DNA from 3 places in the Paraburkholderia sp. MM6662-R1 genome. Region 2 is predicted to be linked to each of the others. Evidence: predicted binding sites of a transcription regulator. Region 2 holds the regulator's gene; each other region holds the start of a gene.

What was found. The regulator LexA, encoded in region 2, represses DNA repair genes until DNA is damaged. The targets are predictions, from matches to a motif close to ACTGTATNNNNATACAGT.
Region 1: the regulator LexA is predicted to act here: its motif matches at 3,446-3,463, upstream of imuA (translesion DNA synthesis-associated protein ImuA).
Region 3: the regulator LexA is predicted to act here: its motif matches at 1,091-1,108, upstream of imuA (translesion DNA synthesis-associated protein ImuA).

The regions. Positions count from the first base shown of each region.
Region 1 is NZ_JBNDLV010000002.1:134,448-138,886, forward strand. It holds gene OKW39_RS21660 (error-prone DNA polymerase) at 1-1,312, opposite strand, end outside; gene OKW39_RS21665 (Y-family DNA polymerase) at 1,316-2,791, opposite strand; gene imuA (translesion DNA synthesis-associated protein ImuA) at 2,721-3,428, opposite strand; gene OKW39_RS21675 (hypothetical protein) at 3,932-4,237, opposite strand; gene OKW39_RS21680 (hypothetical protein) at 4,385-4,439, opposite strand, start outside.
Region 2 is NZ_JBNDLV010000001.1:660,641-665,079, reverse strand. It holds gene OKW39_RS03075 (universal stress protein) at 186-653, shown strand; gene OKW39_RS03070 (DUF2939 domain-containing protein) at 772-1,389, opposite strand; gene OKW39_RS03065 (hypothetical protein) at 1,509-1,853, opposite strand; gene lexA (transcriptional repressor LexA) at 1,956-2,606, opposite strand; gene OKW39_RS03055 (sulfate ABC transporter substrate-binding protein) at 2,918-3,964, shown strand; gene cysT (sulfate ABC transporter permease subunit CysT) at 4,125-4,439, shown strand, end outside.
Region 3 is NZ_JBNDLV010000001.1:3,769,540-3,773,978, reverse strand. It holds gene OKW39_RS17920 (hypothetical protein) at 215-742, opposite strand; gene imuA (translesion DNA synthesis-associated protein ImuA) at 1,121-1,825, shown strand; gene OKW39_RS17910 (SOS response-associated peptidase family protein) at 2,005-2,967, shown strand; partial or broken gene OKW39_RS17905 (IS66 family transposase zinc-finger binding domain-containing protein) at 3,350-3,863, opposite strand; gene OKW39_RS17900 (hypothetical protein) at 4,089-4,439, shown strand, end outside.

The DNA of each region.
Region 1 (4,439 bases), on a different contig from region 2:
CGCGGATCGCCGAGCGCGGGCGGTACGTCGTCACGGCGGCCGCAAGTGCCGCGCGTGTGCGGGAGTACTTCCGGTAGATGTACTGGATAACCTCTTCCCGGCGCTGGTGCTCAAAGTCCACGTCGATGTCTGGGGGTTCCCCGCGTTCCTTCGAGATAAACCGCTCGAACAGCATGCTGCTGCGTGCCGGGTCGACCTCGGTCACACCCAGGCAATAGCACACGGCTGAATTCGCCGCGGAGCCGCGACCCTGACAGAGGATGCCCTCGTTGCGCGCGAAGCGAACGATGTCGTAGACCGTAAGGAAATACGGCTCGTACTTCAGGTCTGCGATCAGCGACAGTTCGTGCTCGATCTGCACCTGAACGTTGTGCGGGATACCGCGCGGATATCGTCGTTGCGCGCCCAGATAGGTTTCGCCGCGCAGGTACGCGGTGGGCGTGGTGCCCGGTGGCACGAGTTCATCCGGGTACTCGTAGCGCAGCTCGTCCAGCATGAAAGAACAGTGCGAGGCGATGTTCAGCGTTTGCGCCAATGCCTCCACCGAATAGACGTTGGCCAGACGCAGCCGCGAGCGCAGATGCTGTTCCGCATTCGGCGCGAGCTCAAAGCCGCATTCCGTAACGGGCCGGTTCAGGCGTATCGCAGTGAGCGTGTCCTGCAACGGCTTGCGCGATCTCACATGCATGAGCACCTGCCCGGTCGCAACTACGTTCAGGCCGTGCCGTTCCGCTACATCGAGCACAACATTGCGATGCACGTCATCAAGCGCGCGGGCGTGCAAGGTCAGGCCCATCCAGCAGCGGGTCTCTCCAAACGTGCGCGCTGCCCATTCGGCCTGTGCGTCAACACGCGCCTCTTTTGCCGGAAAGTCCGGCGTCAGGATAATCAGGCAGTCGGGCAGCGCGCGCAGGTGGGCGCACGGCGGATCGGGATGATCGAGGTCATGCGGATAGAGAAGGTAGCTGCCCTTGGCCGTGCGGGTGCGCGCAAGTGTGATGAGTTCCGACAGGTTGCCGTATCCGTCGCGGTTCTGCGCAATCGCCGTGAAGGCGAGCGCCGGCGAGCCGTCAGCATTCGTCAACCGGAAGTGCGCGCCGATCAGCAGCTTGATGCCTGCTTCCTTCGCCGCGACGTGTGCGCGCACGATCCCGGCGAGCGAGCACTCGTCGGTAATGGCGATCGCCTCATAGCCCAGTTGCGCCGCGCGTGCAGCAAGCTCCTCCGCGTGCGACGCGCCCTGCAGGAACGTGAAGTTGGAGGCGCACTGCAACTCGGCATAGCCGGGCAGGCCGAAAGAACCCGGCGCCATGGCTTACCCGAAAAGTCCGTGCAGATACCAGCGCGGCTCGTCGTCATCGACGGCGCCGATCCGCTCGCGAAAGATCCAGTAGCAGATGTGATCGTCGGCTTCCGCAACGAAATAATCGCGTGTCACCGGCTCGCCCTGAAACCAGCCTGCCTCGACGCGCTCGCCGGACGAGACGGTGCGTAGCGGGCTTCCGTAAAACGGCCTTTCCCCACGCATCAGCAGCTTGATCGGCGCTTCGAGCAGCCACGTGGGGCGCGGCGTGTCCGTCGCCGGCGCGACGTACTTCGTCTTGTCCGTTACGGACACCCAGCGCGCGGCAACCTCGGGCCGATGGTCAGCGACCGGCGCGGGCCGCAGCACGTTTTCCGCGCCCAGCCGCGCTACCAGCAGTTCGAGCAGGCGAGCGTGGTCGGACGCGGTGCCGCCAGGCTCGGGAAACAGCGAGTCCGATGCGGCCTCGGCCTCCCTGACCTCCTGCACAACCAGTTGCAGCGCAATGACAGCGGCCGCCAGTTCGACCCGCGTGAGCCGTTCTTTCAGCAAACGCACAAGGTGATCCTCCCGCCACGTCGGCTCGGCGAGCGACACTTCGATCGCGGTCGGCGCAATCGCGTCCCGTCCCCGTTCATGCTCGAGCAGCAGGACAACGCGTGTCACGGCAAGCTGCTTTTGCGACAGCCAGCCGGTCAACTGCACAACGAGCCGGCGCGCCGCAAAGAGACAGGCTTCCGCGTGCTCGATGCGATCCGGCAGTTCCACGCGGGCGTGGAAGGTCGGCGGCGTCTCAAACCATTCATACACTTCAGGTGCATCTCCACTGGCGCGGTCGAGCAGATCGAGCAATGCTGTTCCGCAGCGCTTCTTGAGTCCAGCGCGCGGCAGGCGCATGAGTTGTCCTACCGTCTCGCATCCGATGCCGGTCAGCCAGTCCAGATGGCGACGCGCGGGCCCAGGCAGACTCACCGGCAGGGCGGCCAGGACCCGTGCGAGAGAGTCGTGAGAAAGGGTTGCGCCGCCGCGATAGCGCGCAAGCAGCCATGCCGCCTGCCCCGTCGGAGCCACGCTGATGATGGCTGTCACGCCGATGGCGTCTGCGACGCGGCGCGCCATGCGACGTAGCGACCGGATGCCGCCGAAAAGCCGCAGGCTTGCCGACACGTCGACCAGCACCGTGCTTTCTTCCGCGATGATGACCTGCGGTGACAGGTTCAGCAGACCTGTGGCGACCTCGCGCACCGCGTTGACTTCCGCCGCGCTGTCGCGTTCCTGCATCTGGGTGGCCGAGGCGAGCGTCAGCACACCACCCCGGCGCATGCCGATGCACACGCCTGCGGCGCGCGCAGCCGTATCCGCGGCAATGACGCGCTCCTTTTCGAGCACAGCAAGGCCTTTGGATGCGTCGAGCGCTTTATGCGACCACTTCGGCCGGAACACTTCGAGGCACAACAACGGGAGATGGACGCCTATCCACAGTTGCATTGCGTTTTACGTTCAGAATCGGAGAGGGCGTCAATGCCACGAACAGCGGTTCGTCGCGCGCAGGGCCGCGGCGTTTTAGGAACTGGATATCAACACCGTCCTTCGCGGCGCGGATCGCAAGCCTCAATGGTGCGGGCGATGCATCGCGCGTCGTTGCGAGTGGCCGCACCATGAAAAAGAGCGACTCGGACGCCTGAGCGGCCAGGTGCAACCGGCGCAACGACTCGGGCCGTACATGGTTCTGCCAGAAAAGCAGCGCGCCGCATGTGCCGGCTCGCAAAATCTGCTCCGCAGCCCATAGTGCGTCGGCCGTTCTCGGCGCCTTCACCGTCATGAGGTTCGTCGCATCAAGTCCCCACCAGGCGAAAGCGGTCGGCTGAAGATCGTGGTGCGGCTGAAGCATGACGACGGGCTTCGATGTGAGCTGCTCGAATGCAGGACGAAGGAGGCGCAGTTCGCCACAACCGTTCTGCTGTACAAGCAGATCGGTCAGTGCGCCGCGGGGCCATCCGCCGCCCGGCAGTTCCTGGGCGAGATTTGCGTCGCCACATTCAACGACGCGTGATCGGGCGCGCGCAAGCTGGTTGCCTCGCCATAAATCGGGATGGATCGTTTCGGGCAGCATAACCGCGCTCATGGGCCCCTCCAGAAAATACTGTATAAAAACACAGTATAGCCTGGAGGCTCGCAAAATCGTGGGCTTCGTAGAAGGCTGTGACGCCGGATGTCGGGAGGCGAGGCGTGGGCACGTGCATTGCTGCACCGCACCGCACATTGAAACGAAAACACGACGTCTTAAACCGGCGCCTGACAGTGCATCACCACAAGTTAGAAAGCGAGCTAAAGCACCTGGAAATGGTTCTGCCTCACGGCCGGCCGACGCCCATTCCCGCATTCCTACTGGAAAGACCGGGTCACCGCACTTGCGTCCTTCGACTCAAATCGCGTCTATCGCTCCCGCGTTGAACGCATGAAGAATATTCTCGCGCAGATTGAAAAGCCCGCATGCCCGCCAACGTCTACGTCACCGGCATCGCCTGTCAGCTGCATTCCGTCCGCGTGCTATTACTGACGGCGATGCGGCGTTCCTTGGTCCCAAGCCGGGAGAGCAGTTTTTCAGGCCGCGAGCGCAGTGACGGTTCACAACTCCGTCTGCCCCGTCATCGCGAGCTGGCGATGCAGACAGGCTCGCATGTCGTACGCTGCTTCGGCGGCCGTCGTGGCGTAGCCCTCGCTGATGATGACCGTTTCGGCCCTGACCTCCAGCAACTCGCCGGCGGCATCGCGCGGGCGCCTGATGACTGTTCTGGAGAGCCGCCAGACCCACTCATCGAGCCCAATCTTGTCGGGGGACGGGTACATGGCGCCGAACATGTCGCCGAGGGTGAAGGTGAACACGTCGCCGTTGGCCACCGCGAACTGCAGTGGGGTATCGCTGGATGTCAATTCCTGCCCTCGTTGAAGGTTAATCGCGCGCTTCGCGGCCGGCAATTCTCGCGCAAATCGAGCCGGTTCGCCCGTTCTCGCATTTGATCGGCGCGGCGAAGCGCATCCAACGGTCTGCCGTGGGCAACGTCAAGCCGCCAAACGACCTTACGGCTCGTCCTCATCGTCGGTCAGCGCCGGGATGCGCGGCCACGGCCACGGG
Region 2 (4,439 bases):
GTTCGCAAACGAAGTTTTGCATTGCGGCATACGCGTGCAAACGCTGCGTCGGGTCGCCCAACGCTTGTGCAGACTGGATCGGCATGCACCGAGTATGCACTTAGCGTTTTCCATCCCTTGCAAGCCGAATTGCGGCGCACCATGATTGATTCAGACCGCGCTTTCCGCGCGAATGGAGAAAACAGATGGCGAGCTACCAGAAAATCCTGTTGTGCTACGACGGCTCGCGCGAAGGCCGGAAAGCCCTGCGTTGCGGTGCCGATCTGGCGTTGGAACTGAAGGCAGAAACGCATCTGCTGTCGGTCGTCGACATGCGTTCGAGCATCGCGCAGAGCGCGGGCCTGTTGACGGACGTCGCGTGCAGCAGCTTCGAAAAAACGGCCCGCGAGATTCTGCAGGAGGGCGTGAACTGGCTGACCGAGCGAGGCGTGAGCGCGCAAGGGCATTTCGCATTCGGTCATCCGATCGACGAGATCGCCAATCTTGCCAACGAGTTGCAGGTCGACCTCGTGGTGGTGGGTCATCGCTGCCGGACTGGTTTGTCACGGTGGTGGATGGGGGCGGGCAACACGCCGCTGCTCGACCGCGTGTCGTGCAGCATTCTGGTGGCGTGCTCGTCCGCGCAGGAGCAGCAGCAGGCGGCTGCGGCGTAATGGGCTAGTGAGGGACGCGAAGCCGCGCGCCCCGTCATCGAGCCCAGATTTGAATAGACCCTGTCGCGTGGCCGGCCCCGATGGCCAGCCACGCATCCCATCCGGCCAGGCTTCGATCTCACTCGTTCAGATTGATCGCCGCGAGCTTCCACGTGACCAGACCTTCGCGACGAAAGATTGCCGAATAGTTCGCGTTACCTTCGCCACGCCGGTACGTGACGACAAACTCGTTGAGACTGCGATAGCCGGCCGTGCTTTGACGCCCGGGCGGCGGTGCGCTGGCCTGCGTGGTGGTGTCGCCCGCGGCTGGTGCGGCCGGCGCTTCGCCGCCCGCGGCTGGCGGCGCGGACGGTTGCTCGCCCGGCGTGCCACGCGGCGGCATGCCGTTCAGCAGCGCCGCGACGCCGTCGGGTGTCGCATAGGCATCGACGAGCGGGCCGATCAGCGTCACGCCGATCACCGCGCCGATCGTGGCCATCTTGTTGCCGGCATCCGCCTCGAGCCGGCGTGTCAGCATGGCGCCCACCTGTTGCTTCAGGCTATCGCGTAGCGCGGGAAAGTCCACGTACTGATTGACGGTTTGCACGTCACGCGCATCGGCGGCGCGTTTGAGATTGTTCACCGCGAGATACGGTGACGCATAAATAAAGCCCAGCGCGGCAATCACGATCACCACGATCAGCGTGATCAGCAGCGGCCGGGTGGCGCTGCCCTGTATGCGTTTCCGAATTGTCATCGAATGGGACTCCACGTCAGTGATGATCTAACGTCGAGCACGGCGAGGTCGGAACGATCCCATCCCACACGAATCTCTGAACATCCGAAGTGCTTGTTGCATGCGTACTCAGGATTCGCTCAGGCTTCGAACACCGCGCCGTGCACGTTGGCTTCGTCGGCTATGCAGCGATCGATCATACGGCATACGGCGTCGACCGTGCCGACCATGATCAGTCGCGACGGTCCATGATAGACCCGCACCGGCGCGCGACGCGCGGGCTCAACGATGTTCAGCGCCGAATTCAGCGACACGCGCGCGAACGCCGGCAACGACGACGGCAGACCGGAAGCTTCGGCAACCGCGTCGAACAGCGACGGCGTGCGCGCAGCGGGCGCCTCGATTAGCGCGCAGGGCGTGAGCTTGCGCAGATGGCGCAGACGGCCGAACTGGCGAAAGGGCAACAGGCGGGCAAGGCGTTCCATGAGTCTCTCCAGGCGATTCGGCGTAGATGCGGGCATAGATGCAGGCGTAAATGCGGCTTGGGTCGGACAAACCGGCGCAAGCGTTCTGGCGACAGCGACAGATCAGAACTCGCTGGGGCGGATCAGCCCGACCGCGATCCCTTCGAGCGCGAAATCGGCGCTGCCGGTTTCCACGAAGATGTTGTCGTAATCGGGGTTTTCGGCGATCAGTTCGATGCCGTTCGGCCGGCGCTTCAGACGCTTGACCGTCACGTCGTCGCCAAGCCGCGCAATGATGATCTGGCCGTCCTTCGCTTCGGTGCGCTTTTGCACCGCGAGCAGGTCGCCGTCGAGAATGCCCGCGTCGCGCATCGACAGGCCGCGCACCTTCAGCAGGTAGTCGGGCTTGCTCGAGAACAGCGCCGGGTCACACGCGTAGTGCTGCGAGATATGTTCCTGCGCGAGGATCGGGCTACCCGCCGCGACCCGGCCGATCAGCGGCAACGACAACTGCATCAGGCCCGCATGCGGCAGGGTGAACTGATACGGCGCGTCCTCCTGCCCGGACAGCAGGCGGATGCCGCGCGACGCGCCGGCCGCGAGTTCGATCACGCCCTTGCGCGCCAGCGCGCGCAGATGCTCTTCCGCGGAATTGGCCGAGCTGAACCCGAGTTCGGCGGCAATTTCCGCGCGAGTGGGCGGAAAGCCGGTGCGTTCGATCGCGCGGCGGATCAGATCGAAAACCTGCTGCTGTCGTGCGGTGAGTTTTGTCATGGCCACTGTATGTATGAACAGGTAACTGTATTTTTATACAGTATTCCGCGCATTTCAAGCTTTACTTTAAGTTTGGCGCAACGGCCACGCTGGGGCGTCGTTTATCGGCGACATGACGGCATTGTCGGCGTCCCAGCAGCCGGCGCATCTGTCGTTACCACTTTTGAGTATTAAAAAATGAAGAAACATTATTTTTAATAATGAAAGCGCTTCGATAGACTGGCCTCCGGTTGGCGCTCATGTGCACGTGGCCGCGACGCAGAACAACACCAGACGCTCATCAGCGGACCATCACGCGGAGAAAAATTGAAATGAACCATCGGCATATGGGGCTTGCGGCTCGAACCGGAAAACTGATCGCGGCGCTCGCCGTCGGCGCGGCGGGTGCGTTCGGCATGTTGGGCGCAAGCGGCGTCGCGCACGCCGACACCACGCTGTTAAACGTGTCCTACGATCCGACGCGCGAGCTGTATCAGGACATCAATCAGGCATTCGGCAAGGAATGGAAGGCCAGGACCGGCGAAGCCGTCACCTTCAAGCAGTCGCACGGCGGCTCGGGCGCGCAGGCTCGCTCGGTGCTCGACGGACTGCAGGCCGACGTCGTGACGCTTGCGCTCGCCTATGACATCGACGCGCTCGCGAACAAGGGGCTCGTCGACAAGAACTGGCAAAAGCGTCTGCCGGACAACGCATCGCCGTACACGTCGACGATCGTATTTCTGGTGCGCAAGGGCAACCCGAAGCACATCAAGGATTGGGACGATCTGGTGAAACCGGGCGTGTCGATCGTGACGCCGAATCCGAAGACCTCGGGCGGCGCGCGCTGGAACTACCTGGCCGCGTGGGCGTACGCCGAGCATCAACCGGGCGGCAACGACCAGAAGGCCAGGGAGTTCGTCGGCAAGCTGTACAGGAACGCCGGCGTGCTCGATTCGGGCGCGCGCGGCGCGACCACGAGCTTCGTGCAGCGCGGTATCGGCGACGTGCTGATCGCGTGGGAAAACGAGGCGTTCCTGGCGCTGAAGGAGTTTGGTCCGGACAGGTTCGAGATCGTGGTGCCGTCGGTGAGCATTCTGGCCGAGCCGCCGGTCGCGGTGGTCGACAAGGTCGTCGACAAACACGGCACGCGCAAGCTGGCCGAGGCGTATCTGAACTTCCTGTATAGCGAGCAAGGTCAGGAGATCGCCGCGCGCAATTTCTATCGTCCGCGTTCCAGCAAGGTGCCCGCCGATCTGACCGCGAAGTTTCCGAAGCTGAAGCTGTACACGATCGACGATTCGTTCGGCGGTTGGACCAACGCGCAGAAGACTCATTTCGCGGACGGCGGCGTGTTCGATTCGATTTATCAGCCGCAGTAAGAACCACCGCCTGAATCACAGCCAGGGGAAAAAGGGCGCGCCCAATGGGCGCGCTTTCGGCTAACCGGGGTCCGGTGGCCAGCAGTGCGGCAGTACCGCAGTACGGCAGCACGGCAAAACGAACAACCGCGCGAGCATCAACCATGAACGAGTATCCAGCATGACCACGTTGACCTTCCGCAAGCCGAGCGCATTGCCCGGTTTTGGCCTGACACTCGGCATCACGGTGGCTTATCTGAGCCTCGTGGTGCTGATTCCATTGGCGGCGACCTTTCTGAAAACCGCGACGCTCGACTGGGATCAGTTCGTGCGCGCGGTCACGTCGCCGCGTGTGCTCGCGTCGTATCGGCTGACGTTTTTCTCGGCGCTAGGCGGCGCGCTGATCAACGCGGTGTTCGGCTTTCTCGTCGCGTGGGTGCTGGTGCGCTACACGTTTCCGTTCAAGCGTATCGTCGATGCGGTCGTCGATCTGCCG
Region 3 (4,439 bases), 3.1 Mb from region 2:
CCCACGTGCGGGGAAACCGCGCGATCATTTACCGCGACTCCGCCGGCATCGGTCTATCCCCGCGTGCGCGGGCGAACTGCGACGCTCGCCGCGCTTGCCAGTGTCATTTCGGGTCTTTCCCCGCGTGAGCGGGGGAACAATGCATGCGTATAGACGCTTTTGTAGCTCGAGTGCGGCTATCCCCTGCCTGGCGTCGTCTGAATTGGACCGTCCATTACTCGTCCTTCTTTGGGTATTTGATCGCCGCGTCGATCGCTTCGCGCCGAGTCGGAAACCAGCCCAGGTGCGCCCATCCGGGATAGCGATACACGTCGTCTTCGAAGCCCTTCTCCGGCAAGCCGTTCTCTAACACAAAGTCGAGTCGGGCCGTCTCGCGATTCAGCTCGGTGCGCACTTTCAGGTAGGCCGTCGTTTCGCGAAGGCTCTCGCTCATAGCGTTCGCTGCGCTCGCTTCCTGAGCGCGTCTTGCTTCTTCAGCCGGTCTCGCCGCCTCTCGCGCTTCCCGCTCCTGACGCATCTCTTCGTTGAGCGCGCGGATACTGTCGGCGCGCCTCTGCATCTCTTCTCTCACTTTGCGGGCCTTGGCCTGAAGCTCGTCGAAGTCGCCGTAGTCAATCGCTTTGTACTTACCGCCCAGCACCGAGTGCGCATAGAGCGCATACAGCTCGTGCGCAATGATGCCGGCGTGGTTCGGATCCATCCCTTCACCTTCCAGCGCGAGTGCGAATCTCAATGTATCCATAGCTGCCTCTCCAGGGGGTGGTCCACAAAACCGTCGATGAAAAGAACGTCAGTAATAGATAGTACATTTTTCCACTTCTCAGTACGGACCATCCCCGCCTGCGCGTGGGGAACCTTCCCGATGCTCGTGCTCGTGCGCACGATCAGGGGACCATCCCCATGCATGCGGGGGAACCGAGGGGCGGGAAAGGTGTTTTCTGATGGTCACGGGTCTATCCCCGCATGCGCGGGGAACCTTCGCCGTCTGGGCTCCGATGCGCGAAGCGCCGGGTGTGCTGCCCCGTTCGTGATCCCATCCCCGGCGGCCATGGCCGAAGCCTCGCCACCTTCGCAAATAGCGGCGTAGAATACTGTATAAACGTACAGCATCGGGGGGCGCATGTCTGCAACTGCCGTCATTGCCGAAGAGATACACCCGTCGCTCTGGCGCGCATCCCAACTGGCGCGAGGACGCGGACGAATCGTTGAGACCGGTTACCCCGCGCTGTCCGCGGAGTTGCCGGGTGGCGGCTGGCCGGTAGGCACGCTCGTTGACCTGTTGGTGCCACACGCCGGAATCGGCGAACTGCGGCTGCTGCGACCGGCGCTGGCTGCCGGCGGTGACGGACCCGTTGCATTGTTGCAACCTCCGCATACCCCTAACGGGCTGGGTTTGAGTTACATCGGACTGCCCTTGAAAGAGATGCTTCTAGTGAAGGCCCGGAAAACGGCTGATGCCCTCTGGTCAGCAGAGCAAATCCTGCGGGCGGGAAGCTGTGGCGCGCTGGTCTTCTGGGCGCAGTACGCGCAAGCATCCTCGCTGCGACGGTTGCATCTGGCTGCACAGTCCTCGGAAACCCTGTTCATCATGGTCCGACCGCTCGCTGCGGCGCAGGATTCATCACCGGCCGCGTTGCGGCTAGCCCTGAGACCATCTATCGACGGATTGATCATCGACATTGTCAAGCGGCGCGGTCCCGCTTCCGCCGAGCCTTTGTCGGTCCCTTTGCGGCCCACCCCCGGTTCTGCTTTCACGCTATCCCCGTCTTCCTCGCCAGCCGACGCGCGAAGTTGCAGTTCGCGCTGTCTCAACGGAAGCGGTTAGCTAAGCCTTGAAAGCTTCCGACTGGCTTGGGGGGAGCTGCAGTGTTCCCGCATTCCCCCGATTCCGGCCGATCATCGGCGTGGACAAGCAGTCGCCCGGTCTCCGGCGGTGTCTTAGTGACGTCGCGGAACGGTTCGTGTCTCAGACTGAGTATCATGCGGAAACCAACGGAGGCATCCGTGTGCTATTCGGCTCAGATAGTTGCGGATTACAGGAAATTCGTGCGCACCTTCGGTGCCACCATGGACATCCACGAATTCGCACGTCTGTTCTTCGAACGCGCCGAGGGTATAAGCAAGGCCAAGGTACCGAAAGCGATGGAACTCGCTTTTGCGAATCCAGAGAATGAAGAGCAGGCCGAGATTGCAGCTCTCATCCGCAGATTCAATTGCGAGCAGACGACGAAACTTGAACAGGACCTGTTCAAGCAGCGCAAGCGCCTCTCGGATGCGGAAAGAACCTTGCAGACGAAGGTCGCCAAAGCAGCCACCGAAAATCAGCGCATCGCGACGGATAAGATCGCGTGGACCAAACGCAAGCTCGAAGATTTGCAGAGAGCCGAACTGCAGCCGCGAGACTCTCGCATCTTTCCCGGCAACTACGCGCCCGTAATGATTACGGAAAACGGACAGCGAGTCGTGAAGCCAATGCGTTACCAGTGCCGCATCGCAGGCAAGCCCGCTTCTCACGATGTCAAATTTCCTGGGACCTACAACGCTCGCCGGGACAACCTGGAAGGCTTCTGGAAACCGTGCTTCGGGCGCACGCACGGCGTCTTACTTGTCGAAGTGTTTTACGAGAACGTGAGCAAGGCAAAGTTCGAGGGGACATTGCTGGAGACCCATAAGCGCGATGAGAATGTCGTTCTGGAGTTCCGTCCGAGCAACGGCGAACTGATGCACGTCGCGTGTCTTTGGTCGCGATGGAGTGCGTCGGGCGAGCCGGACCTGCTCTCATTTGCCGCAATCACAGACGAGCCGCCACCGGAAGTGGCCGCCGCCGGTCACGACCGATGCATCATCCCAATCAAGCCGGAACACATTGACGCCTGGCTCAACCCGGATGCGTCGGACCTTGAACGCATGTACGCGATACTTGATGACAGGGACCGGCCGTACTACGAGCACCGTCTCGCTGCGTGACAGGCTCCTGATGTCCGAAACTCTGAGCATGGACCTGTGGATACAATCTTGCGCAAACTGCGCGGACCTTCACGGCCAATTGGCGTTAGAACCTCCGCATCATGACCTTGTGCTTAACGGCATCGGGACCGTGGATGACTCCCGGCGAGAGGAGCACTACACATGCACACAGTGCCGGGCCGTGCTTGCTCGCATTCTTGCTGGGTCACCGAAAAGCCAAATTTGGTTGTTGCTGAACGCAGGGCAGCATTGAATCAACGCGGCCGGGGCGGCGCACTTTTGTGCCGCCCGCCATGGCTAACTGGTTATTCGTCGGGTCGCTGCGCGCCGGCCAGTGGCCACTCATCTGAGCGAGACCGACAAGTCCGTCGCACTCGACATCGAGCCACTGCGCCGAGCGCGCGAGGGTACTTTTGCACTGGTACTTGCCGGCTGCGATCCACGCAAGCGCTGATTCGGTCACGAGTCCGCGCGGGATGATGCGCGGCGGCGCTGGCGTGACCTTGATGCCAAGATCGCAGCAGGGGCACGCATACTTGACGCGCTGGTGCTGGATGACGCGGAGTTGTTCGCGGAAGCATGTCGAGCTGCTCGCTGGTTTCAACTCCGATCTCTACAAGCGCGTGACCGTCGTTGGCGCAGAAGCGATCGGCTTCGGGCAGTTCGTGCCGCACGACATCGCGCGGCAGGTTGGGACCGAGCGGCTTACGGTGGCCGCGCTTCTTGCGCGTGTGTGCGCCAACCGTCGTTTCCGGTGTGTCTTCCTGCGCGGGCGTGGAGTTCGCACCGAGCGCTTCGGCTTCGTTGAACAAGCCGAATTGATCAGAATCCCGCGCTTCGCTCCTTGCACCGAACAGCTCGCGGCGGTAAGCCCGTAAGCGCTCCTCGGCAAGGTCAGATGACGAATGACCGAATTTGGCCCGGTTCGTGCCTGACGGCCGCGGTGGCTCCGGCACCTCCTCGGCGGTACACTTTGTCGCTGCAACTCAGTGGTGCTGAACTAGCAATCGGGGACCTACTAACACGCTTCAAGCCCACCATAAGGCTGCGGGGAGCCTGCACTCCCTGCTTCTCGCCGACAGACATGGCAATAATCCAAAGCTACAAGCATTCGGAAGCTAATGGACCCGTCTAAGAACACATCGAAGCCGAAAGCGCCTCGCGGCGGCAATGTGAAACGCGCGCCCGCGACGCTGCGGTCGACGAGCGGCGCCGGGTTCGAGTTCGAGGACCTGATAAGCGCCTGGCAGTTGGTGAAGGCCCTGTCAGGTGAGCAGGCACCGGGTATCGGCGGCGTCGTCACGCAGGTCCAAGCCCAAGTTTCGACCTTGGGGTGGCGCATCGACGACCTGCTGCTGACAGCCCAGGCCGCCACCGCGCCGCGGCGGCTTGCGATGTCGGCGAAGGGCAATTTGCAGGTGACCGCGGCCGGCCTTCCCGCTGACTTCGTGACGCGCGCTTGGGAACAGTGG